DNA from 2 places in the Sphaerisporangium cinnabarinum genome. Region 1 is predicted to be linked to the other one. Evidence: riboswitches for the same ligand, from Rfam matches in the RefSeq annotation. Region 1 holds a riboswitch; the other holds the start of a gene.
The links. Region 1 has a riboswitch for S-adenosylmethionine ahead of ACZ4MO_RS02445 (NAD(P)H-dependent oxidoreductase). Riboswitches for the same ligand answer to the same signal wherever they lie in the genome.
Positions count from the first base shown of each region.

Region 2: another riboswitch for S-adenosylmethionine. It lies ahead of ACZ4MO_RS17730 (methylenetetrahydrofolate reductase); the one in region 1 lies ahead of ACZ4MO_RS02445 (NAD(P)H-dependent oxidoreductase).

Region 1 covers NZ_JBVHRG010000001.1:544,325-559,748, reverse strand. Annotated here, with positions in the region: gene ACZ4MO_RS02480 (ABC transporter permease) at 1-224, opposite strand, end outside; gene ACZ4MO_RS02475 (ABC transporter substrate-binding protein) at 271-1,950, opposite strand; gene ACZ4MO_RS02470 (copper homeostasis protein CutC) at 2,346-3,134, opposite strand; gene ACZ4MO_RS02465 (TetR family transcriptional regulator) at 3,241-3,849, opposite strand; gene ACZ4MO_RS02460 (organic hydroperoxide resistance protein) at 3,961-4,380, shown strand; gene ACZ4MO_RS02455 (VOC family protein) at 4,469-4,903, opposite strand; gene gdhA (NADP-specific glutamate dehydrogenase) at 5,020-6,357, opposite strand; SAM riboswitch class IV at 6,595-6,697, shown strand; gene ACZ4MO_RS02445 (NAD(P)H-dependent oxidoreductase) at 6,752-7,351, shown strand; gene ACZ4MO_RS02440 (flavin reductase) at 7,348-7,911, shown strand; gene ACZ4MO_RS02435 (hypothetical protein) at 7,997-8,389, opposite strand; gene ACZ4MO_RS02430 (aldo/keto reductase) at 8,502-9,527, opposite strand; gene ACZ4MO_RS02425 (Dps family protein) at 9,777-10,262, shown strand; gene ACZ4MO_RS02420 (LLM class flavin-dependent oxidoreductase) at 10,378-11,493, opposite strand; gene ACZ4MO_RS02415 (rhodanese-like domain-containing protein) at 11,576-11,962, opposite strand; gene ACZ4MO_RS02410 (LLM class flavin-dependent oxidoreductase) at 12,057-13,322, opposite strand; gene ACZ4MO_RS02405 (nitroreductase family protein) at 13,383-14,324, opposite strand; gene ACZ4MO_RS02400 (FAD-dependent oxidoreductase) at 14,321-15,424, opposite strand, start outside.
Region 2 covers NZ_JBVHRG010000013.1:52,617-68,040, forward strand. Annotated here, with positions in the region: gene ACZ4MO_RS17710 (histidine kinase) at 1-956, shown strand, start outside; gene ACZ4MO_RS17715 (LytR/AlgR family response regulator transcription factor) at 953-1,816, shown strand; gene ACZ4MO_RS17720 (heavy metal transporter) at 1,813-2,277, shown strand; gene ACZ4MO_RS17725 (sodium:solute symporter family transporter) at 2,274-3,797, shown strand; SAM riboswitch class I at 3,887-3,989, shown strand; gene ACZ4MO_RS17730 (methylenetetrahydrofolate reductase) at 3,995-5,056, shown strand; gene metE (5-methyltetrahydropteroyltriglutamate--homocysteine S-methyltransferase) at 5,089-7,569, shown strand; gene ACZ4MO_RS17740 (hypothetical protein) at 7,627-7,878, opposite strand; gene ACZ4MO_RS17745 (DUF2630 family protein) at 7,929-8,177, opposite strand; gene ACZ4MO_RS17750 (hypothetical protein) at 8,558-8,839, shown strand; gene ACZ4MO_RS17755 (hypothetical protein) at 8,880-9,206, shown strand; gene ACZ4MO_RS17760 (hypothetical protein) at 9,320-9,847, shown strand; gene ACZ4MO_RS17765 (FtsX-like permease family protein) at 9,965-11,152, opposite strand; gene ACZ4MO_RS17770 (ABC transporter ATP-binding protein) at 11,161-11,811, opposite strand; gene ACZ4MO_RS17775 (peptidoglycan-binding protein) at 11,811-12,824, opposite strand; gene ACZ4MO_RS17780 (VOC family protein) at 13,089-13,487, shown strand; gene atpC (ATP synthase F1 subunit epsilon) at 13,492-13,809, opposite strand; gene ACZ4MO_RS17790 (VOC family protein) at 13,987-14,367, shown strand; gene ACZ4MO_RS17795 (FBP domain-containing protein) at 14,856-15,362, shown strand; gene ACZ4MO_RS17800 (efflux RND transporter permease subunit) at 15,346-15,424, opposite strand, start outside.

The sequences.
Region 1 (15,424 bases):
CAGTACGTGAGGTACTGCTCCCACAGGGTGGCGTCGTCACTGCCGAAGAGGACGTCGACGCTCTGGATGAGACCAGGGGTCAGCTCGCCATTCTTCCGGAGCATGGTGTCGAGGTAGATCTGCTTGGGGTCTCCGGGGATCGCCCGCGGCAGGAGGAAGTTGAGCGAGACGGCGGCCCAGAAGGTGACCACGTAGAACGTGATCCGCCGTGCGTAGTACCTCATGCGACTGACTCCTCGTTCACCCGAGCTCCTCTTCGGCAGTGCGACATCAGCTCGCGGGCTCGAGCTGGGAGAGGATCACGCCGTTGCTGATCGTGGCCCACGACGGCGGGAAGGCGTACATGTCGCCCTCGGACGGCCAGCCGGTGTAGTTCTTCGTGTTGACGAACGACATGGTCGGGTTCACGACGAGGGCGATGTAGGGGAGGTCGCGGGCGATCTCCTTCTGCACCGTGGCGTACGCGGCCTTCTTCGCGTCCTCGTCGTTGGTGCCGGCGGCGGTGGCCACGGCCTCGTCGACGAGCGGGTTCGAGTAGCGCGGGAAGTTGAAGCGGCCGGCCTCGATCGTCTCGCCCACCGGCGTCGTGTACTCGGTCGTGAGCCACTGGCGGTAGATGGCGAACGGGTCGTCGAGCGAGGTGCCCGTGATGCCGCTGATCATCATCTGGTAGTTGCCGCTCGTCCGGGCGTCGGACATCTCCTGCTGCGTGATCTTCACGTGGTTGATCTCCACGCCCGCCTCGAGCGCCTGCTGGGCGATGAGGTCACCGGCCGCGTTGTGGTCGCTCCAGCCGTCGACCGAGATGAGGTCGACCGAGAGCTTCTGGCCGTCCTTCTCGAAGATGCCGTCGGCACCCTTGGTGTAGCCGGCCGCCTCGAGGACCTTGGCGGCCTCGGCCGGGTCGCCCTCCTGCGGGCTCTCCTTCTCGATCTCCGAGGAGATCCAGCGGTCGTCACGACCGACGAGCGCGAGCGACGGCGAGGCGACGGCCGCGTGGCCCGAGAACGCCTTCTCGTTGATCTCGCCGCGGTCGACGAGCAGGTTGACCGCCTGACGGACGGCGAGGTCCGTCTGCGGGCCCGCGCAGCCGAGCGCCGCGTTCGAGCACGACATGATCGTGGTCGGGTCCTGCGGGGTGTTGAGCAGCGAGACCTGGCCCGCCCCGGTGACCGTCTCCGGGTCCGCGATGAACATCGTGGTCCAGTCGATCTTGCCCGTGGCGAGGAGGTCCTGGGCGCTCTGGTTCTTGTCGAGAGCGAGGAAGCGGACCTTCTCGAGCTTCGGCTCGCCGCCCCAGTAGTCCTCGTTCGGGACGACGGTGTAGGTCGCGTTGGTGATGGTGTCGAGCGTGAACGGACCGGTGCCGACGGGCTCCTCGTTCGTGTACGTGATGAGGTCCGGCACCTCCTTGAAGAGGTGCTCGGGGACCATGAGCGTGGTGCCGAGGATCTGCACGGCGCTCGTGAACTGCGCGCCGTTGAACGTGAACTTGACGGTCGACTCGTCGACCTTGTCGATCGTGTTCAGGTAGTCGCGCTTCGCCGCGTCGTTCGTGTACGAGAAGATGACGTCCTCGACCGTGAAGTCTTCGCCGTCCGACCACTTCACGCCCTCGCGGATCTTGACGGTCAGCTCGGTGCCGTCCTCGCTCCACTCGTAGGACTCGCCCAGGCGGGGCGTCGGGTCGCCGGCCTCGGCGCGGTTGTAGAAGAACAGCGGCTCGTAGATGCCGCCGTTCGTCACGTGCAGCGGGTTGGGCGCGTACGGGTTGAAGTTCGCGACCATGGGCGTCTGGGTCCCGGCCCAGACGTTGAGGACGCGGGCCTCGCCGCCGTCGCCCTCCCCCTCGCCGTTGCCCCCGCCGGTGCAGGCGCTCGCGAGCAGCGAGACGCCCGTGACGAGTGCCGCCGCCGTGAGCAGACGCTTGCGCGCCGTGCTTCGAATCATCTTCGGTCCTTTCGCAGGGACGACGCGTCCTCACGTCGTTCTTCGGCGCCCGCAGGCGTGTGGCAGGAACACTAACTAATAGCCACCAGCCCTCCTACGAATACGACAGGAAAGTTACCTAACTGAGACCTCGATGCCAGAACCGCCCGAGGACGAGTCCGGCCGGACCCCGCGGTGCGGGGCCCGGCCGAGGTGCCGCGCGAGGTCAGGGCGGTGCGGGAGCAGTGCGTCGGCCGGTCCCGGCGCGACCGCCGACGCGGCGAGCACGGCCTGGGGACAGGGGCGACGGCGGTCAGCGGCAGGTCGCCGGCAGCGTCTCCGGCGGATCAGCGGCAGGTCGCCGGCGGCTTCTACGGCAGGTCAGCGGCAGCGCCTGCGGCAGGTCAGCGACGGCGTCAGCGCGCGGCGTCCAGCGCGGCGCGCGCGGCCCGGGCGACCTCGGGGTCGGTGACCTCGTAGCCGGCGTCGCCGCCGCCTCCCGGCCCGGCGTCGTCCGCCACCACGCGCTTGGCCGAGAGGTGCACGGCGTCCACGCCGGCGACCACGAGGGCCCCGACGTCCTGCGGCCGCACTCCCCCACCCGCCATGACCTGGAGACGCCCACCGAGCGCGTCGCGCGCGTGGGTCGCCATGGCGCGCAGCCGATCGACGCCGTCGATGCTGCGCGACGCCCCGCCCGAGGTGAGCACGCGCACGACCCCGGCCCCCGCGAGCGCGTCGAGCGCCGCGAGCGGGTCGGCCACGACGTCGACCGCGCGGTGGAACGTGACCTCGCGCCCGTCCGCCGCCTCCACGAGGGTGCGGACCGCGGCGACGTCGACCAGTCCGTCCGGGGTGAGCGCACCCACGACGACGCCGCTCGCCCCGGCCGCCACCGCGGCCCGGACGTCGCGCACCTGGACGTCGAGGTCGGTGGGCGTGAGGACGAAGCCGCCCGGGCGCGGCCGGACGAGCACGTGCACCTCGACGCGCGGACCGGGGCCTCCGGCCTCCGCCGCCGCGGCGACCGCGGCCTCGACGAGGCCGGCGCTGGGCGTGAGGCCGCCCGTCGCGCCGAGACCGACGCACAGCTCGACCCGGCGGGCATGCACGGCTGCGGCCACGCGGACGCCGTCGGGGTCCTGGACAGCGAGCTCGAGGGCCACGTCGCGGGCCGCGGTGCCCTCGAGGTGGGTGGTCGTCATGGCGCTCTCCCGTCGTCCGGTCCGGCGGCCGTCGCGTCGCACGACCCGCACGACGGCGGCCGTCGGCCAGGGTAGACGACTCCGGGCAGCGCGTCGGGCGCGGGGCTCAGGCCGACGTCGGCCGTCCCGCCGCGACGGCGGCGAGGCACGCGGACCGCAGGGTCGCGGCCACCTCGTCCGGGTCGCCGAGGTACCCCGCGACCATCGCGCCGTCGCGCAGCATCATGAGCTGCGCCGCGGTCGCGTCGGCGTCCGCGACGCCGACCGCCGCCGCGAGCCGCGCGAACACGTCCCGCGTCCAGCGCCGGTGGCGGTCCACGACGACGCGCACCGGGTCCTGCGGGTCGGGCGTCTCCGCCGCGGCGTTGATGAACGGGCAGCCGCGGAAGCCCGGCACGCAGCTCACGGCGCCGATGGCGCCCGCGAGGGCGCTCAGCGCGTCGAGCGGCTCGGTGTCGCGCAGCGCCTCGTCCACGACGGCGCGATCGCGCGCGGCCTGCTGCTCGAGGTATGCGACGACGAGGTCGGACTTCGTCCGGAAGTGGCGGTAGAACGTGACCTTGGTGATGCCGACCTGCTCGATGATGCGGTCGGCGCTCGTCGCCCGGATGCCCTGGGCGTAGAAGAGCGCCGAGGCGGCCTCGAGGATGCGGCGGCGCGTGTCCGCCGCGGTGACGCGGCCCGTCGCCCCGGACGTCGGCGAGTCGTCGACCATGGCCCCCTCCTTCTATCCGCCCCTTGCGCGCGGTCGGCCGCCAGTCTAGGTTCTTCGATGTAGACGTACTAGTAACTCTACGTCGCACCACGACTCTCGAAAGGCACCTCGATGGCTGACACCCTCTACACCGCCGTGGCCACAGCGACCGGAGACGGCCGCGCCGTGTCCGACGACGGCCAGCTCGACGTCACGCTCGCCGTCCCGCGCGCGATGGGCGGCCCCGGTGGTGGGACCAACCCGGAGCAGCTGTTCGCGGCCGGGTGGTCGTCGTGCTTCCACTCGGCGCTGAAGATGGTCGCGGCGCAGCGCAAGGTCCCCGTGACGGACTCGGCCGTCGTCGCCGAGGTCGACCTCGTCCCGAACGGCGACGGCGGCTTCTCGCTCGGCGCGACGCTGCACGTCGAGCTCGGGGGCGGCGTCACCCAGGACCTCGCCGAGGAGCTCGCGGAGGCCGCGCACGCCGTCTGCCCGTACTCGCTCGCGACCCGGGGCAACATCCCCGTCACGGTCCGCACGACCGTCGCGTAGCGCACCCGCGGCACCCCGCCGGGGCCGGCTCGCGGATCGGTCCCGCGTACCGGCCCCGCGGGTCGGGCCGGCGGGTCGGGCCGGCGGTTCAGTCCAGGCAGAACTCGTTGCCCTCGACGTCCTGCATGACGATGCAGGACTCGTTCTCCTCGTCCGCGACCAGCACGCGCACGCACGTCGCGCCGAGCGCCACGAGCCGGTCGCGCTCGGCCTCGAGCGCGGCGAGGCGCTCCGCCCCCACCAGTCCGGTGCCGACGCGCACGTCGAGGTGCACGCGGTTCTTGACGACCTTGCCCTCGGGGACGAGCTGGAAGTACAGGCGCGGCCCGACCCCCGTCGGGTCGCTGCACGCGGACCAGGCGTCCCGCTCCGCGGCCGGGAGCGCGGCCTCGGCGTCGTCCCAGGTGGCGAAGCCCTCCGGGGGCGGCACCGGGACGTAGCCCAGCACCTCGCACCAGAACCGGGCGACACGCCGTGGCTGCGCGCAGTCGAACGTGACCTGGACCTGCCTGACCGTCGCCATCCGGCCACCCTAGTCGCCCGACCCTTCTCGGCCGGAGGGCTTTTCGCGGGCGCACGACGGCCGCCGGTGCCACCGCTCTGCGCGGGGCACCGGCGGCCGTCGTCGTGCGGCTCGGGTCAGATGACGCCGAGCGCGAGGATCGCGTCGGCGACCTTGGTGAAGCCCGCGATGTTGGCGCCGAGCACGTAGTTGCCGGGGGTGCCGTACTCGTCGGCCGTCTCGACGCAGCGGTCGTGGATGCCCGCCATGATCTGCGCGAGACGGTCCTCCGTGTACTCGAAGGACCACGCGTCGCGCGACGCGTTCTGCTGCATCTCGAGGGCCGACGTCGCGACGCCACCCGCGTTGGCGGCCTTGCCCGGTGCGAAGAGGACGCCCGCCTCCTGGAGCAGCGCGACGGCGCTCGGCGTCGTCGGCATGTTCGCGCCCTCGGCGACCGCGACGACGCCGTTCGCGACGAGCTGCTTGGCCGCCGCCTCGTCGAGCTCGTTCTGCGTCGCGCACGGGAGCGCGACGTCGCACGGCACGTCCCAGATGGACCCGTCGGTGACGACGCGGGCACCGGGCCGGCGCGCGGCGTAGTCGGCGACGCGCCCGCGCTCGACCTCCTTGATCTGGCGCAGGAGCTCGAGGTCGACCCCGGCCTCGTCGACGACGTAGCCCGACGAGTCGGAGAAGGCGACCACGTTCGCGCCGAGCTGCTGTGCCTTGGCCGTCGCGTAGATCGCGACGTTGCCCGAGCCCGAGACGACGACGCGGCGCCCGTCGAGCTCCTGCCCGCGCGTCTCCAGCATGTTCTGCGCGAAGAGGACCGTGCCGTAACCCGTGGCCTCCGTGCGGACGAGCGAGCCGCCCCACGAGATGCCCTTGCCCGTGAGGACGCCGGACTCGTACCGGTTGGTGATGCGCTTGTACTGCCCGAAGAGGTAGCCGATCTCGCGGCCGCCCACGCCGATGTCGCCCGCGGGGACGTCCGTGTTCTCGCCGATGTGCCGGTAGAGCTCGGTCATGAACGACTGGCAGAACCGCATGACCTCGCCGTCGGACCGCCCGCGCGGGTCGAAGTCGGAGCCGCCCTTGCCGCCGCCGATGGGCATGCCCGTGAGCGAGTTCTTGAAGATCTGCTCGAAGCCGAGGAACTTCACGATGCCGAGGTAGACCGACGGGTGGAACCGCAGGCCACCCTTGTACGGGCCGAGCGCCGAGTTGAACTCGACGCGGAAGCCGCGGTTGATCTGCACGCGCCCGGTGTCGTCCACCCACGGGACCCGGAAGATGATCTGGCGCTCCGGCTCGCACACGCGCTCGAGGACGGCGGCCTCGACGTAGCGCGGGTGCTTGCGCAGCACGGGGCCGAGCGAGTCGAAGACCTCGCGCACGGCCTGGTGAAACTCGGCCTCGCCGGGGTTGCGACGCAGGACCTCGTCGTAGACGGACTGCAGTCGGCTGTCCATGGGTACTCCTCGTCTGACGCGGGCGGAACTCCTGCTGACGGTACGCCTGTGCCAGAAGCTCCCGTCACACCGTCTCACTCCGCGCGCACCGGCACGGGCGGCCGCGGGGCCGGGTCGGCCCGCACGAGGCGGCACCGGGCGGCACGAGGGGCACCGGCGACGACACATCCGTCCACCCACTGAGAAACCCTACCGATCCGGTGCAGTTTCTCGGGGCGGTTGCTATACCCGTCCCCAGGTCACGAGCGCCAGCGCCAAGCCCCGGCTCGCTGGCCGGCAACCCCCTGTCACGGCGGGGTGCTCCGGGAGATGACCAGGCCGGGCCCGGCCTGCCCCGCCACCGGCGAGGACGGCCCGCCCGGCAAGCGTGATCGACGACTACTGCGAGGTGCACATGACCCACCACCCCACCCACCCGACGGTGCTCGCCGTCTCGGGCAACCCGCGGCCCGGCTCGCGCACGCTCGGCGCCGCCGAGACGGTCGCGCGCCGCGTCGCCGACCTTCTCGGCACGGCCGACGTCGCCACGGTCGACCTGGCGCCGCTCGCCGGCGAGGTGCTCGCCGCCGACCACCCGGCGGCCGACGCCGCCCGCGCGCAGCTCGCCCGGGCGACGGTCGCCGTCGTGGCGACCCCGGTCTACAAGGCGTCGTACACCGGGCTGCTCAAGGCCTTCCTCGACCTCTACGGCCCCGACGGGCTCGCGGGCGTCGTCGTGGTCCCGCTCGTCGTGTCCGGGAACCCGGCGCACGCGCTCGTCGGGGAGGTGCACCTGCGACCCGTGCTCGTCGAGCTCGGCGCCGTCGTCCCGACCCGGTCGCTCACGGTCACCGAGCCGCAGCTCGCGGACCTGGGACCGGTCGTGGACGCGTGGCTCGCGCGCGAGGGCGACGCCCTGCGCCGCGCCGCGGCACCGCTCCCCCCGGCGGGGAACCTCCCGTCGGCCCGCACCGACGAGGCCGTCGCGGACGCGTTCGCGGGGATGGCCCGATGACCGCCGAGCTCACCCACCTGGAGGCCCTCCTGGCCGAGCAGGACGAGCCCCAGCTCTCCCCCGACGAGTACAAGGCCGTGTTCCGCGGCCACCCCGCGGGCGTCGCCGTCGTCGCGCTCGAGCACGACGACCGCCTCGTCGGCTTCACCGCGACGTCGGTCATCTCCGTCTCGGCCGCGCCCCCGCTGCTCGCGTTCTCGCTCGCGTCCACGTCGTCGTCGTGGCCCGCGGTCTCGACGGCGCGCACGCTGACCGTGAGCTTCCTCGCCGACCACCAGGACGATGTCTCGGCCCGGTTCGCGACGAGCGCCATCGACCGGTTCGCGGACGGCGGCTGGTCGCGCCTGCCGACGGGCGAGCCCGTGATCGACGGCGCGCTGTCGTGGGTGCGCGGGCGGGTCGTCCAGCGCACGCCGGTGGGCGACTCCTATCTCGTCTCGCTGCGCGCGCTCGGGTCGAGCGTCGGCGCCGCGCCCGGGGCGCCGCGCGGGTCGGCGGCGTCGCCGCTCGTCTACCACGACCGCACCTACCACCGGATCGGCGACCACTCCGCGCTCTGAGCGGCGGACGGGCGAGGGGCCCGACGGCGGTCGTCCCGCCGTCGGGCCCCTCGTCCGTCCCGTGCCGCCCCTCACGGGTGGTCCGTCACCAGCTCCAGCCGCGCGCGCTGAGCTCGAGCTCCTCGCGGAACCGCTCGTCGTCGCCGGTACGGAAGCCCGCGCGCAGGGGTGCGTCCGCGACCGGGAGCCCCGTGAGCCGGCAGGCCTCGCGCAGCAGCGCGTCGTAGGCGCCCTGGACCGCGAGGTAGTGGTGGGCGCGCGCGTAGACGTCCGGGTCGGCCTCGATGCGCCGGAGCTCCGCGGCGAGCGCGGTGAGCCGCACCTGCAGCGCGAGCGTCGTGAGCGGGTCCGGTGCCGCCGCGGCACGACGGCGACCGCCCGCCCGGTGGCTCGGAGGTCGCCCGGCGCGGCGCAGCACCCACCACGCGGCGGCGGCGGTGCACGCCGTCGCGCACCAGATCATGAGCAGCCACGACATCGGAGCCGACCTCTGCGCGGGGAGACCCACAGGACCTCTCCAGTCTAGGTCTCCCCAACCCCGCGAGGCAGGGTGGGCGGCCCCTTGTCCTCGCCGCCGCCCGCGCGGCGGGTCAGCCGTCGAGGAGGTCCGGCTGCGGGTGCCGCACGCCCTGGACGGCGGCGCGCGGGATCGCCGCGCCGATCGTCGCGACGTCGTCCGGCGTGAGCCCGACCGTGGCCGCCGCGACGTTCTGCTCCAGGTACGCGACGCGCTTCGTCCCCGGGATCGGGACGACGTCGTCGCCCTGCGCGAGGAGCCACGCGAGCGCGAGCTGTGCGGTCGTGACGCCGTGCTCCGCGGCGAGCTGCTCCAGGGAGCGCACGAGGCCGCGGTTGTGCTCGAACGCCTCGCCGGCGTACCGGGCGTGGGCGCGGCGCACGTCGTCCTCCGCGAAGCCGTCGGTGGCGTCCACGGTCCCGGTGAGGATGCCCCGGCCGAGCGGCGAGAAGGGCACGAAGCCGACCCCGAGCTCGCGCAGCGTCGGCAGCACCTCGTCCTCCGGGTCGCGCGTCCACAGCGAGTACTCGCTCTGCACGGCCGTCACGGGGTGCACGGCGTACGCGCGGCGCACGGTCGCGGCGGACGGCTCCGAGAGACCGATGCCGCGGACCTTCCCGGCCTCCACGAGGCCAGCGAGCGCGCCGACCGTGTCCTCGATCGGCACCTGGGGGTCGACACGGTGCAGGTAGTACAGGTCGAGCCGGTCGGTGCCGAGGCGGCGCAGGCTCGCGTCGACCGCGGCACGGACGTACTCGGGGCGGCCGTCGACCGGACGCCCGTCGGGGTGGCCGCCCGCGGGCGGGAGCCCGAACTTCGACGCGAGGACGATCTCGTCCCGGTGCGGCCCGAGGACCCGGCCGAACAGCTCCTCGTTGCGGCCGTGGCCGTAGACGTCGGCCGTGTCGAAGAGGGTCACGCCGAGCTCGAGCGCGCGGCGCAGCACGGCCTCCGCCTCCACGGCGTCCGCGGGGCCGTAGGCGTCGGTGACGGACATGCCGCCGAACCCGACGGCGGAGACGGCGAGCGCCGCCCCGCCGGTGCCGAGCGTGCGCGACGGGAGGGTGCCGGGGGCGGGGGTCCGGGAGGTGTCGGTCATGGCCCCAGCGGACCACCGTGCGCCGCCCGGGGCAAGGGCGGACGCCGTCCTCTCACCTGGCGAGAGGACGTGACGCGCCACGCTGCGGCTCGGCGCGTGACGAGCCCCGCCGCAGGTCAGGCACGCCTCTCCTTGCTGGCGGGCGCGCGGAATGCCCCCTAGTCTGGAATCGTTCAAGTGAACGGCACCGACGGAAGCCGGGTGACCGCCGCACGATTCCGGGCGACCCCCGAGAGAGCGAGGAGCACCATGTCCGCACCCACCATCCACCGCACGACGGCCCGCTTCGAGGCGTCGGAGAAGCTCCGCGCCCACCTGCAGCGCGTGCTCGTCGCGCTCGTCGACCTGCACGTCCAGGGCAAGCAGGCCCACTGGAACGTCACGGGCCGCGGGTTCCGCGACCTGCACCTCCAGCTCGACGACGTCGTGGACGCCGCGCGCGAGCACAGCGACACCGTCGCCGAGCGCATGCGCGCGCTCCAGGTCGTGCCCGACGGCCGCACCGAGACCGTCGCGACGACGACGGACCTCTCGCCGTACCCGGCCGGCCTCGTGTCGGTCGGCGACACGGTCGACGCGGTCGTCGAGCGCATCGCGCAGACGGTCGAGGTCGTCCGCGCCGTGCACGACGACGTCGACGCCGAGGACCCGACGAGCGCCGACATCCTGCACGAGATCATCGCGGACCTGGAGAAGCAGGCCTGGTTCCTCTCCTCGGAGAACCGCGAGGCCTGATCCGTCCCGCCTGCCCCGGCGCGCGCCACCGCGTTCGGCAGCTCCGGTCGAGATCGGCACGCGCAGGTGCCGAACCCGACCGGAGCTGCCGACCCGGGACGGGGTTGCCGACCTGTCAGGCCGCGGCGGCCTCGGCGGTAGCGGCGTCGCGCTTCGCGACCTCCTCGCGGACGACCGGGATGACGTAGCGACCGAAGTCGACCGCGTCGTCGAGCAGGTCGTAGCCGCGGGCCGAGATCACGCGGACGCCGAGGTCGTAGTACGCGAGCAGCGCCTCGGCGACCTGCTCGGGCGTGCCGACGAGCGCGTTGGAGTTGCCGGCGCCGCCGGTGGCCTTCGCGGTCGCGGTCCACAGCGCGGTGTCGAAGCGGTCGCCCTGGGCGGCGATCTCGAGCAGCCGCTGCGAGCCCGCGTTCTCGGGCTTGTCGATCGGGTGCCGACGGCTGAGCTGTCCCCCCGCGGCGGCCTTGCGCGCCTCGATCCGGTCGAGGATGCGGTGCGCCTTCTCCCAGGCGAGCTCCTCGGTCGGCGCGACGATCGGCCGGAACGCGGCGTGGATGCGCGGCGGCGTCGTGCGGCCCGCGGCGGCGGCCTCGGCGTGCACGCGCGCGATCTGCTCGGCGGTGCGGTCGAGCGGCTCGCCCCAGACGGCGTAGATGTCGGCCTCGGCCGCGCCGACGCGGAACGCGGCGTCCGACGACCCGCCGAACGAGATGGTCGGGGTGCGGCCCTCGAACGGCTTGGCGTCGAGCACGAAGTCGTCGAAGTCGTAGAACGGGCCTTGGTGGTCGAAGGACTCGGCGCTCGACCAGGCCTGCTTGACGATCTGGATGTACTCCTGGGTGCGCGCGTACCGCTCGTCCTTCGTCAGCGTGTCGCCCTCGCGCCCCTGCTCGTGGTCGTTGCCGCCGGTGATGAAGTGGACGGAGAGCCGCCCGCCGGAGAGCTGGTCGAGCGTCGCGAACGTCTTGGCGGCGTACGTCGGGTAGGACACGTTGGGCCGGTGCGCGAGCAGCAGCTCGATCGACTGCAGGCGCGCGGCGGTGTAGGCGGCGAGCGCGGCGGGCTCGGGGCCGGAGGATCCGTACGCGAAGAGGACGCGCGTCCAGCCGTTGTCCTCGTGCGCGCGCACGAGGCGCTCGAGGTAGGCGGGGTCGAACGCAGCGGTCGTGCGGTCGGTGGTCTCCGACGCGTCGTTGGTCGTGGCGATGCCGAGGAACTCGACGGGCATGAGGGTCTCCGTGGTGTCGGTGCGGGTGGTTCGGGGTGCGGGTTCGCGGACCGGACGTGCTCGGCGCAGCGCGGGCGTCGGCTCAGGGGGCGGCGGGCGCCGTCGGCTCGGAGGACGGAGCGGGCCCGTCGACCGGGTCGGACGCCGGGAGCCCGGCGTCCTTCCACGCCGGGAACCCGCCGTCGACGTGCGAGACGTTCGTGTACCCGCGCCGGGCGAGGGCCTCCGCGACGGGACCGGAGCCGTTCGGCGACCCGCACACGACGACGACCGGCGTGTCGAGCGAGACCACCGGGGCGTCGGCGGGGCCGAACAGCGCGTCGAGGTCGTCCCGGTCGGCGAGCGTGGCGCCGGGGATCTCGCCGTGCGCGGCGCGACCTCCGGCCGAGCGCACGTCGATCAGCAGCGCGCCGTCGGCGACCTGTGCGGCGGCGTCGGCCGCGGTCCGGAGGGGCGGGGTCGTGGTCATGGGTGTCTCCTTCGGGTGAGGTCGCGAGATCGACCCGCACGTCCGAGGTCGACCCTCCGCGGGTCGCTCGGGAGACGCGCGGGTCGATCCCGCGTCAGCGGGTGGTGGCGAGGGCGGGTGCGACGTCGGGGGTGACGGCGGCGCGTGCGGCAGCGTCGGCGTCGGCGCCGCCCGCGAACCAGTGCTCGGCGAGCAGCGCGAACGAGCGGCGCGCGTCGTCGGCGTCGTGGGTCGCGGTGGTGACGAGCAGCTCGTCGGCGCCGGTCGCGCGGCGCAGGGTCTCGAGCCGCCGCACGACCGTCTCGGGGTCACCGACGATGCGCGTGTCGACCCGGTCCGCGACGAGCGCGCGCTCGGACTCCGGGCGGTCCTCCCAGGCGGGCGACGTGCCCGGCTCGGGGTAGGCGATCGCGCCGTCGGCGCCGCTGCGGATGGAGAGCACCCAGTCCGCGAACGGTGTCGCGAGCTCGCGGGCCCGTTCGATCGTGTCGGCGACGAGCACGTCGGCGGACACGACCACGTAGGGCTCGGCGAGCACGCCCGGCCGGAAGGCCTCGCGGTACGCGGCGACGGTGTCGAGCGTCGCCGACGGCGCGACGTGGTAGTTCGCGGCCAGCGGCAGCCCGAGCTCGCCCGCGACGCGCGCGCTCTCGCCGGCGCTCGACGCGAGGACCCACAGGTCCCAGTCGGCGCCCTCGACGGGCGGGCTCACGTACGGCGTCCCGCGCTCGTCACGGTAGGTCCCGGCGCGCAGCCCGAGCACGAGCTCGAGCTCGTCGCGGAAGCTCGCCGGGGTGCGCGACGCCCCGACGATCCGCTTCTGCGCGAGGATCCGCTCGCGCAGCACGGAGTCGTTCACGTCGGCGGGCGGCGCACCGGGCACGTACAGCCCGTCGACGACGCGGGGCCCGGCGGCGGGCCGGGCCCGCCGCGGCGGCGCCCCGGCCCCCTTCTCCCCCGTCGGCGGCGTGAACGCCCGGCCGAGCCCGAGGTCGACGCGGCCCGGGTGGAGCGCGGCGATCGTCCCGAACTGCTCGGCGGCGACGAGCGGGCTCGTCGTGCTGAGCAGCACGGCACCGCTGCCGACGCGGATGCGCTCGGTCCGGGCCGCGACGGCGGCGGCGAGCACCGCGGGCGACGCCGAGCCGACGCCGGGCGACAGGTGGTGCTCGGCGTACCAGACGCGGTGGTAGCCGAGCCGGTCGAGGTCGCGCGCGAGCCCGACGGCGCGGCGCACCGCGTCCTGGCCCGTCGCCCCCTCGGGGACGATCGCGAGGTCGAGCACGGACAGCGGGACGCGGCCGGACGCCGGTCGCGTCCCGCCGGGGGCGGCGGTCGGGTGCGGGTGCTGGTGGGACATGGCTTCCTCTGGTGGGGTGCGGTGGCTCGGGGCGACGCGGTCGCGCACGGGGTCGCCGGGCTACTTGGACGGGAACCCGAGCGCGGCGAGCGTGGTGCGCAGGTGGGCGCGCCCGCGCAGGGCGCCGGGGACGCGCAGGCGGTCGACGACGCGGTCGCGCCAGCCGCCGACGAGCCCCTCCTCGCGGTAGAAGGGCGCGATGCGCTCCTCGTACGCCGCGACGTGCTGCTCCTGCCCGACGGCGCGGTAGCGCTCGGCGTGCAGGACGGCGGCCTGCGGCAGCCGCGGCTTGACCCGTTCCCCGCCCGCGGGGTCGGGGTGCCCGACGACGAGCCCCACGACCGCGACGACGCCCTCGGGCAGGCCGAGCTCGGCCGCGACCTGGGCGGGGTGGTTGCGCAGCGCGCCGATGTACACGGTGCCGAGGCCGAGCGACTCCGCCGCGACGACGGCGTTCTGCGCGGCGAGCGCGGCGTCGAGGAACGCGACGACCGTCGTCTCGAGGTAGTCGGTCGCCTCGAGCCGGACGCCCTCGCGCTCGCCGAGAGCGCGGGCCCGCGCGACGTCGGCGAGCCAGACGAGCAGCAGCGGCGCGGTGCGCACGTGCTCCTGGTCGCCCGCGAGCGCCGCGAGCCGCGCCTTGCGCACGGGGTCGGTGACGGCGACGACGCTCCAGAGCTGGAGGTTCGACGACGTCGGGGCGGACTGCGCGGCGGCGACGAGCGTCGGCACGACGTGGTGGGCCAGCAGGTCGGGGCGGTAGCGGCGCACCGTCCGGTGGCCCAGCTGGGTCGCGAGGACGGTGCCGGGACGGTCCGCGGCGGGTTCCAGGCCCGCGGTCGCGCCGGGCGCGACGTCCTCGACCGCGGCGGAGTCGACGCCGTATCGCGCCGCGAGCGCGGCGCGGGCGCCGTCGGTGTCGCGGGACGGCGCGGGGAGCGTCCCGGGGTCCGCGGCGGGAGCCGGGGCGTCCCCGGCGGCGGGTGCGGGAGCGATCGTCATGAGGCGGTCCTCTCGGGGAGTGCGGCGAGGCGGGCGAGCGCGAACCGCGCGGCGGCGGTGCCGCCGTCGGCCAGCGAGCCGGGGGCGGTGGCGAGGTCGGCGAGCACGCGCCCGACGGCCGGGGCGAACTTGAAGCCGTGGCCGGAGAACCCGGCGCCGACGACGACCGGGCCGCGGCGGTCGAGCACGAAGTCGTGGTCGGGCGTCGTGGTGTAGGTGCAGCTCACGGGGACGTAGGCGTCGGGGTCGAGGCCGGGCAGCCAGGTGCGCACGTAGTCGCGCAGCGCGGCGAGCTGGCCCGGCTCGGGCCGGTAGGAGCGCCGGTCGGGGTCGACGACGGGGCCGACGCCGTGGAAGCCGACCTTGACGCCCTCACCCGGGGTCGCGAGCCCGTAGACGCCGCTCGGCCACGCGGTGCCGGGACCGACGTCGTGCGTGAACGCAGGCCACCCCGCGGGTGACGTCCCGGGGGCGAGCGCGAAGTGGGCGGGCTGCTCCTGCGTGACGACGAGCGGGAGCTCCTGCCCCAGCAGGCCGCCCGCCGGGGAGCCGAGCAGACCCGCGCTCCACGCCCCGACGGTCACGACGACGACCCGCGCGACGACGTCGGCGCCGTCGGTGACGACGCGCACGCCCTCGGGTACGCGCTCGACGTGCCGGACGGCGACCTCGTGCCGGACGTCGGCGCCCCGCGCGGCCGCGGCCCCCTGGAGGGCCGCGACGGCGCGGTCGGCGTGGAGCCGGCCGGCCGTCGCGACCTCGTGCAGCACCCGGCCCTCGAACCGCAGCCCCGGCCAGCGCTCGGCCGCGGCCGCGGGGTCGAGCCACTCGTGCTCGATCCCCCGGGCCGCGAACGCGGCGCCGATCGCGTCGGCGCGACGCTCGGCCGCGCCGTCGCGACGCCCGTGGCTCACGCCGCCGGTGACGTCGAGGAGCGCGGTCCCGGTCTCGTCCTCGATCTCGCGCCAGAGACGCAGCGCCTCCTGCGCGAGGTCGAGGTACTCGGGCTCGGCGTAGGTCGTGCGGTAGATGCGCGACGTCCCGTGCGAGGCGCCGTGCGCGTGCCCGGGAGCGAAGCGCTCGAGCAGCACGACGTCGCG
Region 2 (15,424 bases), on a different contig from region 1:
CCCTGCGCCAGCTCCTCGGCGCGGACGCGCTCGCCCTCGTCACGGCGGACGGCGCGGTCGCCCTCGACGGGAGCTCGACGCTCGAGCCCGACGCGCGGCGCGTCGCCGGGCGCGTCCTCGCGACGGGGCGGCGGCACGTCGAGAGCGGCGACGTCGAGGACGCCGTCGGGGCGCCCGTCGTCGCAGGCGGGCGCGTCGCCGGGGTCGTCGTCGCGTTCGCCGACACCGTGCGGCCGCCGCTCGTGCGCGCGACGGGCGAGGTGGCGCAGTGGTGCGCGGCGCAGCTCGAGCTCGCCGAGCTGGAGGCGTCGCGCACGGCGCTCGCCCAGGCCGAGCTCCGCGCGCTGCGCGCCCAGATCAGCCCGCACTTCGTCTACAACGCGCTCGGCGCCATCGCGTCGTTCATCAGCACCGACCCCGAGCGGGCGCGCGACCTCGTGCTCGACTTCGCCGACTTCACGCGCTACTCGTTCCGCGGGCGCGGCGACTTCACGACCCTCGCCGACGAGCTGCGCTCGATCCACTCCTACGTCGAGCTCGAGCGCGCCCGGTTCGGCGAGCGCCTCGCCGTCACCCTGCAGATCGCGCCGGAGTCGTTGACGGCCGTCATCCCCTTCCTCTCCGTGCAGCCCCTCGTCGAGAACGCGGTGCGCCACGGCCTGGAGCCGCGCGAGCACGGCGGGACGATCGTCATCACCGCGCGCGACGAGGGCACCCAGACGGAGATCACGGTCGAGGACGACGGCGTCGGCATGGACCCGGCCGTCGTGCGCGAGCTCCTCACGTCGCGCGACACGACGCACGTGGGCCTGCGCAACGTCGACACCCGCGTGCGCCAGCTCTACGGCGACGACCACGCGCTCGACATCGAGACCGCGCCCGGCTCGGGCACGCTCGTGCGCCTGCGCGTCCCGCGGTCGCAGCCGCTGCACGAGACGGAGGTGAGCGTGCCGTGACCGCCCCGGACCCGGCCGGCGGCGTCCCGGACGGGGCGAGGGACGCCGTCGGGCTGGACGTGCTCGTCGCCGACGACGAGCGGCCCGTGCTCGACGAGCTCGTGGGCCTGCTCCGCCGCGACCCGCGCGTGCGCACCGTGCGCGGGGTCGCGAGCGGCTCGGAGGCGCTGCGCGAGCTCTCGTCGCGCACGGTGGACGCGGCGTTCCTCGACATCCACATGCCGGGGCTGACCGGCCTCGACCTCGCCCGCGCGCTCTCCCGGTTCGCCGACCGCCCGGCGGTCGTGTTCGTCACCGCCGACGAGGCGCGCGCGCTGGAGGCGTTCGACGTCGAGGCCGTCGACTACGTCCTCAAGCCCGTGCGGCGCGAGCGGCTCGCGCGGGCCGTCGACCGCGTCGTCGAGCGGGTCGCGGAGCGCACCGCGGCGGGGCGCGCCCCCGCGACCGACGCGGCAGCGCCCGCCAGCGCCGCCGCTCCCTCGCCCGCGGCCGGTGGCCCGGCGGGAGGCGCCGCACCGGCCGACGAGACGCTCGTCGTGACGGTCGGCACGACGACGCGGCTCGTCCGGCGCAGCGCGGTGCGGTGGGTGCAGGCGCAGGGCGACTACTCCCGGCTCGTGACGGACACCGAGCAGTTCCTCGTGCGCGAGCCGCTCTCCGACCTCGAGGAGCGGTGGGCGCCCGCGGGGTTCCTGCGCGTGCACCGGTCGTACCTCGTGGACCGCGCGGCCGTGACCGCGGCGCGGTTCGGCGGGGCGCAGCCCGCGCTCGTCGTCGCCGGGCACGAGGTCCCGGTGAGCCGCCGCATGGTGCCCGCGGTCCGCGAGGCGCTCCTCGGGCCGCACCGGGGTGCGCCGTGACGGGCACCGACCCGCGCCGCGACGCGCGCGTGCGCGTCCGGTCCACGGACGTCCCCGCCGCGAGCCCCGGCCCTCGCCCCGGCCCCGGTGAGGGCTCCGCCCCGCGGGGCGGCGCGGCGTCGGCCACGGCGCGGACCGGCGAACCGGACGACGCCGCGACCGCGTACACGCGCGGGCTCGTCCGGGCCCAGCTCCGGCTCGGGCTGGCGTGCGTGGCGTCGTTCCTCGCCGTCGTCACGCTGCTCACGGTGACGATGAGCGGCGTGCCCGCGCTGGACGACGTCGTGGTGCTCGGCGTGCCGCTGCCGTGGCTCGTGCACGCGTACGGCTTCTACCCCGTGATCGTCGCGTTCGCGGTCGTCTTCGCGGTCGCGGCGGCGCGCAACGAGCGCCGGTACCGCGCGCTCGCCGAGGGAGTGACGCCCGACGAGCCCGGCCCCGACGACGGCGGTGCGCCGTGACCAGCGCGCTGCCCCTCGTCGCGATCGCGCTGCTCCTGCTCGCGACCGGGCTCATCGGGTTCTACGGCCTGCGGATCTCGCGCACCACGAGCGACTTCTTCGTCGCGTCGCGCACCGTGCGGCCGGTCTGGAACGCGTCGGCGATCAGCGGCGAGTACCTGTCCGCGGGCACGTTCCTCGGGCTCTCGGGCCTCGTGCTGCTGTCCGGCGCGGAGGCGTTCTGGTTCCCCGTCGGGTACGCGGCGGGCTACCTGCTCGTCCTGCTGTTCGTCGCGGGCCCCCTGCGGCGCAGCGGCGCGTACACGATCCCCGACTTCGTGCACGCCCGGCTCGACTCCGTGGTCGCGCGCCGCGTGACGAGCGTGCTCGTGCTCGTCATCGGGTGGCTCTACGTGGTCCCGCAGCTCCACGGGGCGGCGCTCGTCATCACGAGCGTGGCCCCGGTGCCGCCGTGGGTCGGCTCGGTGGGGATCGCGGTCGTGGTGAGCGCCGTCGTCGCCGCGGGCGGGATGCGCTCCATCACGTTCGTCCAGGCGTTCCAGTTCTGGGTCAAGCTCACCGCCCTCGCGGTGCCGCTCGTCGTCGTGCTCATGGCGCTCGGCGGGGCGTTCGAGCCCGGCGGCGCCGTCGTCACGTTCGACCCCGCCGCCGTGTTCCCCCACGAGGCCGGGCCGGGCGGCCTCGACGCGTACGCCACCGTCTCGCTCCTGCTCGCCCTCCTGCTCGGCACGACCGGCCTGCCGCACGTCCTCGTGCGCTTCTACACCTCGCCCGACGGCGGCTCGGCCCGCCGCACGACCGTCGTCGTGCTCGTCATGATCAGCGTGTTCTACATGGTGTCGAGCACGCTCGGGCTCGTGGCGCGGGTCGTCGCGCCCGACCTCGCGGCGCCCGGGGTGGCGGACACCGTCGTCCTCGCGCTGCCGACCCGCCTCGTGCCCGGGCTCGGCGGCGAGCTCCTCGCCGCGCTCGTCGTCGCCGGGGCGTTCGCCGCGTTCCTCGGGACGTCGTCGGGGCTCGTGGTCGCGCTGGCGGGCGTCGTGAGCCAGGACCTGTTCGGCGGCACCGTGCGGTCCTTCCGCTGGTCGGCGGTCGCGTGCACGCTCATCCCGCTCGCGTTCGCGCTCGTCACCATCCCGCAGGGCCTCGTGACGAGCGTCGGGACGGTGTTCGTCTTCGCGGCGTCGGCCCTGTCCCCCGTGATCCTGCTCGGCGTGTGGTGGCGCGGCCTCACCGCGCGCGGCGCGGTGGCGGGCATGGTCGTGGGCGCCGTCCTGTGCGCGACGGCGCTGCTCGCGTCGTCCGCGCTCGTCGCCGCGGGGTACGGGAGCCCGTCCGGCGACACGGCCGACGGCGTACCCGGCGTCGTGCGCGCCCTGCTCGCCCAGCCCGCCGCGTGGACCATCCCGCTCGCGACGGCGACCGTCGTCGTCGTGTCGCTCCTCGACCGGCGCGGCCCGCCGCTGCGCACCGACCGGTTCCTCCGCCGTCTGCACGTGCCCGAACGCCGGAGGGCCTGAGACTCGTCGCACCGGGAGCGCCGACGACCCTCCGCATCTCACCTGGCGGGCGCTCTCGACCGCATGTCGGATGGGTCGTAGGATCGTGGCAACCATCCAGAGCGGTCGAGAGTCCTGGCTCGACGACACCGCAGCAACCCGCCGACGGAAGCCTCCCGAGGACAAAGGTGCTAACGCCAGGGTCGATGGAGTGACGCATGACCTCAGAGGCATCCTTCGCGCACCGTCCGGGCCGTCCGCGGCCGACGGTGTCGTTCGAGCTCATGCCCCCGCGCCGACCGGACGCGGCCCCGAAGTTCTGGGAGACGGCACGCCGTCTCGTCGCGACGCACCCCGACTTCGTGTCCGTGACGTACGGCGCCGCGGGCACCGACCGCGCGACCGCGCGCCAGGTCGTCGGACGTCTGCTCCAGGGCACGCCCGTGCTGCCGATCGCGCACCTCACGTGCGTCGGGGCGTCGCGCGAGGACGTGGAGTCGGTCATCACCGACTTCCTCGACGAGGGCGTGCGGAGCTTCCTCGCGCTGCGGGGCGACCCGCCGCGCGACCAGCCGGACTGGCAGCCCGCGCCCGACGGCGTCCGGTCGTCGACCGAGCTCGTCGCCCTGCTGCGCGAGGTCGAGGCGTCGCGCTGCGCGTCCGACCCGGCCGTCGCGCTGCGCGGCGCGGCCCGGCCGCTGACGATCGCCGTCGCGACGTTCTGCGACGGCAATCCCGCCGCCGGCACGACCCGCACCCAGGAGGTGCGCCGCCTGTGGCAGAAGCAGCAGGCCGGCGCGAGCTTCGCGATCACGCAGCTCTTCTACGACGCGTCGTCGTACACCGACTTCGTCGCCGAGGCCCGTGCGGCCGGCGTGACGATCCCCATCCTCGCCGGGCTGCTGCCCACGACGGAGCCCGCGCGGCTCCGTCGCGTCGAGGAGCTCACGGGCGTGCGCGCGCCCCAGCACCTGCTGGACGCGCTCGACGCCCTGCCCGACCCGGAGGCGCAGCACGCCTACGGGATCGCGTACTCGGTCGACCTCGCGCAGCGCGTCCTCGACGCGGGCACGCCCGGTCTGCACGTGTACACGTTCAACAAGCACCGCGCCGCTCTTGACCTGCTCGAGGGTGTCCACCTCGGCGGCGGGTCGGGCGGGACCGGGGGCGGCGCCAGCGCCGCCGCCGCCCCGCTCGTCCCGGACCTGGCCAGCGGGCCGTGGGTCACCGGCACCTCCCTGCCCCCGACGAGCGCCGCCACGCACGGCGCGCCCGTCTGACCGGTCCTCCGGACCAGCAAGAGGTTTCGATCATGGCCACTTCCGTACCCTCCCCTACCCAGAACCCGGTCGGATTCCCCGCCGGGACCGTGCTCGGCTACCCGCGCATCGGGCGCCGCCGCGAGCTGAAGAAGGCCGTCGAGGCGTTCTGGGCCGGCAAGACGTCGGCCGAGGAGCTCGAGGCCACGGCCCGCGGGCTGCGCCTCGCGACCGTGCGCCGCCTCGTCGAGCTCGGCCTCGGCGCCGACGACGCGTCCGTCCCCGGCACGTTCTCCTACTACGACCAGGTGCTCGACGTCGCCGCGTCCCTCGGTGCCGTGCCGTCGCGGTTCGCGTCGCTGGTCGACGACGCGGGCCGCCTCGACCTCGCGGGCTACTTCACCGTGGCCCGGGGGCAGGGCGATGACGCCCCGCTCGAGATGACCAAGTGGTTCGACACGAACTACCACTACCTCGTGCCCGAGATCGGCCCGGACACCCCGATCCGGTTCGTCGACGACCGCGTCGTCCGCGAGTTCGTCGAAGCGAAGGAGGCCGGCGTCGTGACGCGGCCCGTCGTCGTCGGGCCGGTGACGTTCCTCGCGCTGTCCAAGGCCGCGGACGACGCGCCCGCCGGGTACTCGCCGCTCGATCGTCTGGACGACGTCGTCGCCGCCTACGCCGACCTGCTGCGTGCGCTCGCCGCGACCGGCGCGCCGTGGGTGCAGCTCGACGAGCCGATCCTCGTCACCGACCCGGCGAACGCCGAGGAGCTCACCGAAGCGGTCGAGAGGGCATACCGCGCGCTCGCGACCGACCTCCGCCCGGTGCCGAACCCGGGCCCGCTCCCCACGGAGACCTCCGGGTCGGGAGAGATCCCCGGCTCGGCAGAGGACGTGCGGCCCGCCATCCTCGTCGCGGCGCCGTACGGTCGGCTGGAGACCTCGCCTGGACCCGACGGCCGGTATCACGACTTCCTGGCCGTCCTGTCGGACACGGACATCGAGGCGATCGCGCTCGACGGCGTCGCAGCCGACCTTCCCGACGGCCTGCCCCAGGGGCTCGGGACGAAGACCCTCGTCCTCGGCGTGATCGACGGGCACAACGTGTGGCGGGCGGACCTCGCCGCGAAGCTCGATCTGATCGAGCAGTACCCGACCGGAGCGCACCTGGGCGCGGTCGCCGTCGGCACGTCGACGTCGCTGCTGCACGTGCCGCACGACGTGGAGGACGAGACGTTCGCCGAGCCCGGCACCGCGTCGGGCACGACGCTCGACCCGCGCCTGCGCGACTGGCTCGCGTTCGCGGACCAGAAGGTCGGCGAGGTCGCGACGCTCGCCCGGGCCCTCACGGAGGGTCGCGACGCCGTCGCGGAGGAGATCGAGGCGTCCCGTGCGGCGGTGGCGTCGCGCGCGGAGGCGAGCGGCGTCGTCGTGCCCGCGGTGCGGGAGCGCGCGGCCGCGCTGACCGACGCGGACTTCGCGCGCGGCGACTACGCCGAGCGTGCGGCCGCGCAGCAGGAGCGCCTGAACCTGCCGCCGCTGCCCACGACGACGATCGGCTCGTTCCCGCAGACGCCGGAGATCCGCCGCGCCCGCGCGCTGTGGACGAAGGGCGAGCTGTCGGACGCGGACTACACGACCGCGATGCGCGAGGAGATCGCGCGCGTCGTCGCGATCCAGGAGGAGCTGGGCCTCGACGTGCTCGTGCACGGCGAGCCCGAGCGCAACGACATGGTGCAGTACTTCGCGGAGCACCTCGACGGGTTCGCCGTCACGGCGAACGGCTGGGTCCAGTCGTACGGGTCGCGCTGCGTCCGCCCGCCGATCCTGTGGGGTGACGTCACGCGGCCCGCGCCGATCACGGTCGAGTGGTCCGCGTACACGGCGTCGCTCACCGAGAAGCCCGTCAAGGGCATGCTCACCGGGCCCGTGACGATCCTCGCGTGGTCGTTCGTGCGCGACGACCAGCCGCTCGGCGACACCGCGAACCAGGTGGGCCTCGCGCTGCGCGACGAGATCGCGGACCTCGAGGCCGCCGGCGTCGGGATCGTCCAGGTCGACGAGCCCGCGCTGCGCGAGCTCCTGCCGCTGCGCCGCGCGGACCAGCCGGCGTACCTCGACTGGTCCGTCGGGTCGTTCCGGCTCGCGACGTCGGGCGTGGAGGCGGCGACGCAGATCCACACGCACCTGTGCTACTCGGAGTTCGGCGAGGTCATCGGCGCGATCGACGGCCTCGACGCCGACGTGACGTCGGTCGAGGCGGCGCGCTCGCGCATGGAGATCGTGCCGGAGCTGCGCGACGCCGGGTACTCGCGCGGCATCGGGCCGGGCGTCTACGACATCCACAGCCCGCGCGTGCCCTCGACGGAGGAGGTCACCGAGCTGCTGGAGCTCGCCGTGAAGTCGATCGACCCGCGCGTCGTCTGGGTCAACCCCGACTGCGGCCTGAAGACCCGCCGCTACGAGGAGACCGTGCCGTCGCTCGAGCACCTCGTCACCGCGGCGAAGGCCGTCCGGGCCACGCTCGGCTGACCCCCGGAGACGCCGGAGGCCGGGTTCCGTCGGGACCCGGCCTCCGTGTCGAGGGTGTCAGCGCTCGGTCGTGCCCGTGCCCGCCATCGGGAGGGCGAACGCGAGCGTCGCCGCGGCGAGGCCGCCCACGAAGAGCCACACGCCGCCGTCGACGCCGGACATGCCCGACCCCATGAGCACGAGCCCGCCGACGAACAGCGCGAACGCCACGACGAACCGTGCGACCGCGCCCGCGTGACCGGGGATGTCGCGCCCTTCGGTCCCGGTGGGGAGGGGGCTGTGCGCCGCCTGCTCGCTGGACGTGGTCATGGAGTTCTCCTTCTGAGGTCGGAACGGGAGCCGGACGTCGCCGTCGGCGATCAGTCCAGGTAGTTCTCCACCGTACCGGGGTCTCGCACCGTCGCCGCATCGGGGTCGCCACCGAACTCGCGCGCGGCGCCGCGCTGGCGCAGCAGGTCCCAGCACTGGTCGAGCTCGACCTCGATCGCGCGGAGCCGCTCCTGCTCCTGCGGGCCCGAGATCTCGCCCCGGGCGAGCTGCTCCCGGAGCCGGTGCTCCTGCGCCACGAGCTCGCTGATCGTGCTGCGGATGCCGCCGTCGGTCGTCATGCCGTCCACGGTATGCCCGACGGCGCGGGCGCGCCCGTGCGGTACACCGACGAAGCGGATTCAGACCCACGATGGATGGCGATCCCCCACGGCCCGCCCTGACACGACTCAGCACGCGCCTGACTTCTCGAGGAAGGAGTCGCGCCCCCGAGCACGGAGGATTAGTTCAACGATTCAGCACTTATGCCTCACCGCAATTCAGTGCCATACCATCCTGAGGCCCGCATGCCGAAAACGTCTTCGATGTCGAGACGAATGCTGATCGACCACGGCCGGACCTGGGTGCTGGTCGCCCGATTCGGGATGCGCTATGCTCCGCGAAAAAGTTCCACTTCTTCCAGGGGGCCGGAGTGAATTCCAGAGCAATACGTGTCGTGTTGGTGATCGGGATGGCATGTGCGCTCGCGCTCGTGCCGGCGGGTGCGAACGCCGCGTCGAAGGGCGGGGTCGGCGATTACTGCAACACGAACTATCGCGTGATGGTTCAGAGCCGGACGCTCGGCGACACGACCCATGAGGTCAACAGCGCGATCTGGCACAAGGGCTGGAAGAACTGGGTCACGTCGACGACGTACTCGACCGCCACGGGAACCTTCAGCTGGCACGTGAAGGCGCGGGAGGTCGACGGTCCGCGCACCAATGCCAACTGCTCCCTTCGTTGACCGTCAAGGCCGTCCCGCTGAGATTGGCAGAGTATTCGCGATGCAAAAGAATTCATGGAGAGCGGCCCTCGCGGCCGCGGTCGTCGGCGCTACCGTGCTCGTCGGCGTCGGGCAGGCTAGCGCCGTCACCTACCAGTACATGGACAAGGAGCTGAACTGCCGGCTCGGCGACCAGGTCCGCATCCAGGGGCGCACGACCGGAGAGACGGATCACAAACTGGTCCTGGGCAGCGGCTACTACCTCTGGTACAAGGGATACAAGAACAACATCACCTCCACGACCTACACCCACGTGCAGGACGGGACCGCCCGTATCCTGGCGACCCGCCTGGTCTCGAGCAACGTGTCCTCGTGCGTCACCGGCTGATCGTGGAGACGTCGGCTGACGAACGAGCGACGACAAGGACTCTGGAGGGCGATGCGACAGCAACTCGCCGCACGCCGCAGAACCGCTGGGTACAGACCGGCCTGACTGCCGCGATGATGCTCGTCCTCAGCGCCTGCTCCGGTGGCGTCGACGGCCAGGGGCAATCGGTCGATGCGTCGCCGTGGGAGCCCCCTGGGTGGATGGCCGAACAGGCTCGTCAGCAGGAGGAGTTTCAGGCGGCACTGCAGTCGTGTCTGGATGGAGCGGGCTGGGACAAGACCGTCACCCCCGACGGTGGTATCAAGGAGCCCTTCACGGGTGCGGAGTACGACCGGTTCCGGGAGAACCTGCACGAGTGCTACACCCAGATGGGCTACCCGGTAACGCCCACCACCACCCTCTCACCGGAGTTCCTCGGAACCCTCTACGACCGTCAGCTCGATGTCGCGGCGTGCCTGAAGAGCAAGGGCGAAGAGGTGAGCGATCCTCCGACCAGAGATCTCTACGTCGAGACCGCGAATGATCCGGAGTCGACGGCCGGGTGGTCGCCTTACGACGTGGTCCTCGCCAGCGGGATCGGTGAGGAGGAGTACAACGCCCTGAGGAGGGACTGCCCCGAACCCTGGTTCCCGCCCCAGTAGGTGGAACGTCGCTTCCCGTCGGTTCCGGAAGCCGCGTGCGGTGTCCAGCACGGGCGAGGGCGGCCTGACCAGCCGCTTCTCCCCGTCGGAGCGCCGCACGCGGCTTCGTGGGGTCGGCTACGGGACCCGCAGGACGCGGACCGGATCGCGACGCGACGCGACGATCGCGGGCGGAATCGCACCCACCAGCGCAGTGGTCATGGCCAGACCAGCAAGCCCGAGCGTGAAAGACACGTCCGGCAGGTCGGATGCCGTCAGTCGCGCAAAGAGCCTCGCTGCCCCGATACCGACGAGCACACCAAGGGCTGCTGCTGTGAACGACTGGACGATGACGAGTACGACGATCGCCGACCGTGTCGCGCCCAGCGCGCGTCGCCGTCCGAAATCTCTTCGGCGAGAAGACACGGCACCGAACATCGTGGCCGAAATGGTCACCAGCCCCACGGCCAGCACCACCACCATGATCCGTCGGACGGAATCACCCATCTCGCCCTCGACCACCCGCCGAAGGGCGATGGCGCCGGTGGGGCTCTCGATCGTGACCGCCGCAGCGTCCTCGGCATGGATCAGCGCCGGGATCACTCGCTCCAGATCCTTGACGTGGCTGACGGACGACGCCATGGCGTAGACGTAGCGCAGGTCTCCGGCCCTCGTCTCGCCAGCCTCTGGCGTCACCAGCGCTGCGGAGTCCAGGGTGTCGAGTGGACCCCGTGACTCGAAAACCCCGACGACGGGCCAGGCTTGCACGCCATCGGTGACGTTGCCGACGCCGTCCGCGAGCCCCAGGGAGCGCGCCGCCTCGACCCCGACAAGCACCTCGCCGGCCCGCGGAGCCCTCCCTGCGACGATCGGGATGCCCGTCGGAAGGGTGCCGACGAGCGTCCTCAAGGCGACGCCAGCACCTCCATGGGCAGGAGCGTCAGCGTTCCGGACATCACGTACAGGGCCCAGTCCGATCACCCAGTCCACCTCCGGACGAGTACTCAACGCAGGGACGCTCGACGCGTGGACGCGCGCCTCGCCTGACGCGTCGAAGGCAGTGACGAGCTTTGCTCCCGCACCGTCGAAGCGGGAGAGCACCGCCTGCTCGGCCGCGACGGACTGCCCGGTGGTGGCGAGAACGACGAAGCAGGAGATGGCTACGACGAGTGCCGCGACCGCCGACGGCAGTGGCTGGGCGATGACCGTGCGCAAGCCGTCCCGAAGGATCGCTCGGGGAGCGGGCGCACCCGGCAGCGGGGTCGGCAGCCGTACGGGGGTTCTGACGTCGCTCGGTGCGGGGTCGAGCGAGGATCCGGTCGCCACGTGTCCGCCTAGCCCAGGACGAGCCGGTGATCGGCCCGCTCCGCCAAGGCCTCGTCGTGGGTGGCGACGATCACGGTCGCTCCGCTCCGGGCATGCGCGACGAGCGCGTCCCACACCACCGCTGCGGAACGGGCGTCGAGGTTTCCGGTCGGTTCATCACCGAACACGACGCTCGGAGAGGTGAGCAGAGCGCGGCAGAGTGCCACTCGCTGCGCCTGACCACCGGAGATCTCCCCCGGTCGATGCGCAGAACGATGCTCGACGCCGAACCTCTCGAGAAGCTCGCGAGCGTGGGACCGAGCCGCAGACATCGGCATCCCGGCAAAGAGTGCCGCCTCGCACACGTTGTCGAGGATGCTCCGTGCAGGATCGAGCATCGCATCCTGAAAGACGAACCCGACCTTCGATGCGCGTATCCGCGAGCGCTGGTCGTCAGCGAGCTGCGCCACCGAGCGCCCGTCCCAGACGACTCGTCCTTCTCGTATCCGGAGCATGAGGGCGAGGATGTACAGGAGGGTCGACTTCCCCGAGCCTGAGGGTCCGGTCACCGTCGTCACGGACCCGGCCGGGAAACCGGCCGAGAGATCCTCGATGATCGGCTCGGACCTCTTCCGATAGGCGAACGTGAGGTGCTCGACCGCGAGCACAGGGCCGTCCATCAGGTGTCCTTCTCACTCTCCGGCGCCTGATTCCCGGACTCGTCGACACCGAACAGGAGGATCTCGTCCCCGATCGCGACGCCATCCACCACAGCGCGTCCGTCGCCCTCCGTCCGTATCGTCACGGCGACCTGCTCACCGTCGGCCCGGACCACGAAGGCCGTCCCGTCTGCGTGGGTCTGGATCGCTGAGAGCGGCACGGCCGGACCTTCTGCTGGAGCGACGATCGCGACCTCGCTGTCGAAGATTGCGGGATCGGGACCGTACGGGACTCCGGAGCACCCGCTCCCGCAGATCGAGTCACCCTCGGCGGGCACGAGCTGCGCCACCACAGAGCCGTCGTCCGAGATCGTCTGCGACCCGATCGTGGCACGCCATTCTCCGTCACTGCTCCGGATCGCCACGGTGGCATCGACAGGGATCATCGACACCTGATCGGACGTGAGCTTCATGGTGAAGACGGGTTCGGCCGCCAGCGCACGAGCCACCACCTGCCCTGGAGCCACCTGCGCCCCGGGGAGCATCTCCTCCGCGAGAGTCACGCGGCTCGGTATCTCCCGCGCGAAGAGCACATCCCCCGAACGCACGATCCCGTCGTCCTCGATGCCCAGGTCCCGCTGCCATGCCGCCACGGCTCTCGCCGTCGCGTCTCCGAAGCTGCCACCGACGCTCCGTACGCGCAGGTAGCCGGAGTCCCGAAGGAACTCCTGAAGCTGGCGGACGTCCGCGCCCTTCACACCCACGCTCATCTGACGGAAAGCGGGCACATCACCGTGGAGCACGGTGACGGGGCGGAGATCGACGCTGTACAGAGCGTCCCCCGGCTCAACGACGTCGCCGGACGCCACGTCGATCGAGGTGACCGTCCCGGAGCCCGCGCCAGTGGCGAGGGGGACAGATTCCCACGTCGCCGTGACGGGAAGGGACAGCGTTCGACCGATCGACTCGTTGATCACCCGGTACGTCGGCTCAGACGTCGGCCCAGTCTCGACCTCGGGAGTCGTGAGCGTCACGCGGCCGGCCCAGAAGGTGAGGCCGCAGGCCACGACGGCGAGGCTGATCCACCCCGTGATCGCTCGTGCTCGGCGTCGCATGACCCCCCCTGGTGCCGCGGCAGCAGGTGAAGGGTATCGGACGCTCAGGAATGCGACGATCGCTTCCGGCGGTGGTCGCGCTCGGCGCGAACGGATGGCCCGGCTGACGTTCGCGTCGGTTGGCGCGGCCGCATCCGAGCACCGCCCGCGTCCGGCGTCGGACCAGGTCCTAGGCTCGGGCCCATGACGACGACGATCGGCCGCACCGTCCTGCTGTGCCACGACCTGGACGCGAGCGCCGCGTTCTGGGCCGACGGGTTCGGCTTCCGCACGTTGTTCCAGGGAGAGACCGAGGGGTTCCCCCTGCTCCACGTCGGCCCCGGACGCGTCGACGAGCCCGGTCTGTGGCTCGTGCCGCTCCCCGAGGGCGGCGCCCCGCTCGTGCGGCACGGCCTGCCCAACCTCGTGCTCTACGTCGACGACCTCGACGCGACCCTCGCACGCCTCGCCGCGGCCGGGGTCGAGCCGTTCGTCGGGCCCGACGCCGACGCCGAGACCGGCGACCGGTTCGCGCACGTCCACGACCCGGACGGGCACCGGGTCGTCGTCGTGCAGCTCGGGACGACGACCGACCCCGCGTAGCGGGCTAGCGAGCCCGTACCCACGTCGCGTCGTCCGCGAGGATCGTCACCTCGTCCTGGTCGACGACGAGGAACCCGCCCCCGATCCGCAGCTCGGCCGTCGGACGGTCCGGGGTGCGCAGACGCACCCGGCCCGCCGTGAGCGACGCCGCGACCGGCTGGTGCCGCGGCAGGATGCCCAGCGTGCCCGACGCCGCCGGGACCGTCACGCTGCGCGCCTCCCCCGTCCAGAACACCCCGGACGGCACCACCACCTCCACGGACACCAGCCGCTCCCCGGCGGGTGCGGCGGTCTCGGACGGGGACGGCAGGGCGACGGGCACGGAGTTCCTCCCGGACGGTGGACGGCGGAACCTCCGAGTCTGGCCGGGCGACCCGCTCGCCGGGCCCGGCACTTCGTCACCCGGGCGAGGCCGAAGGTCACCGGGAACCACCCGCCGAGGTGGTGCCTGCGGTACACCCGCGCGTCGGCCGTGGGTGGCCCACGTCACGATGGGTGCATGAGCACGCACGCGCACGGCATCCACCACTCGATCGACTACGTCGAGCTCCCCGTGACCGACCTCGCCGCCGCGCAGGCGTTCTACGGCGCGGCCTTCGGCTGGGAGTTCGTCCCCTACGGCCCCGGGTACGCCGGGATCCGCACGGCCGCGGAGTCCGGCGCGGACGAGGCCGGCGGTCTGCGCCTGGCCGAGTCCGGCGACGTGACCCGCGGCGGTCCGTTCGTCCTGCTGTTCTCGGCAGACCTCGACGAGACGCTCGCCGCCGTCCGGAGCGCGGGCGGCGAGGTGGTCGAGGGCCCGTACGAGTTCCCCGGCGGCCGCCGGTTCCACTTCCTCGACCCGAGCGGCAACGAGCTGGGCGTCTGGGCGACGTCCTGAGGGACGGCGTCGGCCGGTCGAGCCAGCGGTGCGCGGCGGCCCGGGCGGCAATCACGTTGACGACGGCGGGTGCCGAGGCGCACCATCGAGGGTGACGGTTGCCGAGGGCAGCCGTCCATCGTGCCGGACGGGCACGACCACGAGTCAGGATCGCGCCGACGGCGCGCCGCACGGGACGAGGAGACGCGGATGCACGGCACCGCAGGCTGCGAGGTGGCCATGGCGGCCTGCTCGGGCGCCCTCTCCCCCCGCACCGTCACTCGCTGAGACCACCGGGCCGCGGGCCGTCGTACCCGACGCCCGTCTCCCTCCGGGGCGCACCGCCGTCCGACGACCCCGTCGTCGCCCGGCCGCGCCGGTCACGACGCGACGGCTGTGGGCATGCCGTCCTCCCGCCCCCGGCGGCGCCGTCGTGCGCCCGGGCGAGCACGCGTCGTCGTGCACGCCCGCCGGGCTGCGGACCGTCCTGACACGGAAGCAGCGAACCCATGAACCCCCTGACCGAGAAGCAGATCCGCGCGTCGTTCGTCAACGCGTCCAAGCGCGAGGCCGCGCAGGCGACCCTCCCCGACCTCGACACGCTCGACTGGGGCCGCCTCGACTACCTCGGGTGGCGCGACCGCAAGGCCCCGCTCCTCGCCTACGCCGTCGTGGAGGTCGACGGCGAGCCGCGCGGCGTCCTGCTGCGCTCGACCGACGCCAAGACGGGCGGACGGCGCAAGCGCGCGGTGTGCGCGTGGTGCGAGGACGTCGTCGTGACGGACGACGTCAGCCTCTACGTGGCGCGCCGCGCCGGGGCCGCCGGGCGCCGCGGCAACACCGTCGGCACCCTCATCTGCACGCAGTTCCTCTGCTCGCAGAACGTCCGCCGGGCCCCCACCCGCACCGAGATGGGCGACGACGAGTCGATGCGCGAGCTGTTCGTCGAGCTCCGCGTCGACGGCCTCCGCGAGCGCTCCGCGCGCTTCGTCGCCGAGGTCATGCGGGACGTGTGACCGACCGCGGCTCCACCTCGGCCGACCCGGGCTCTCCCTCGGCGGGCGCGGGCTCTCCCCCA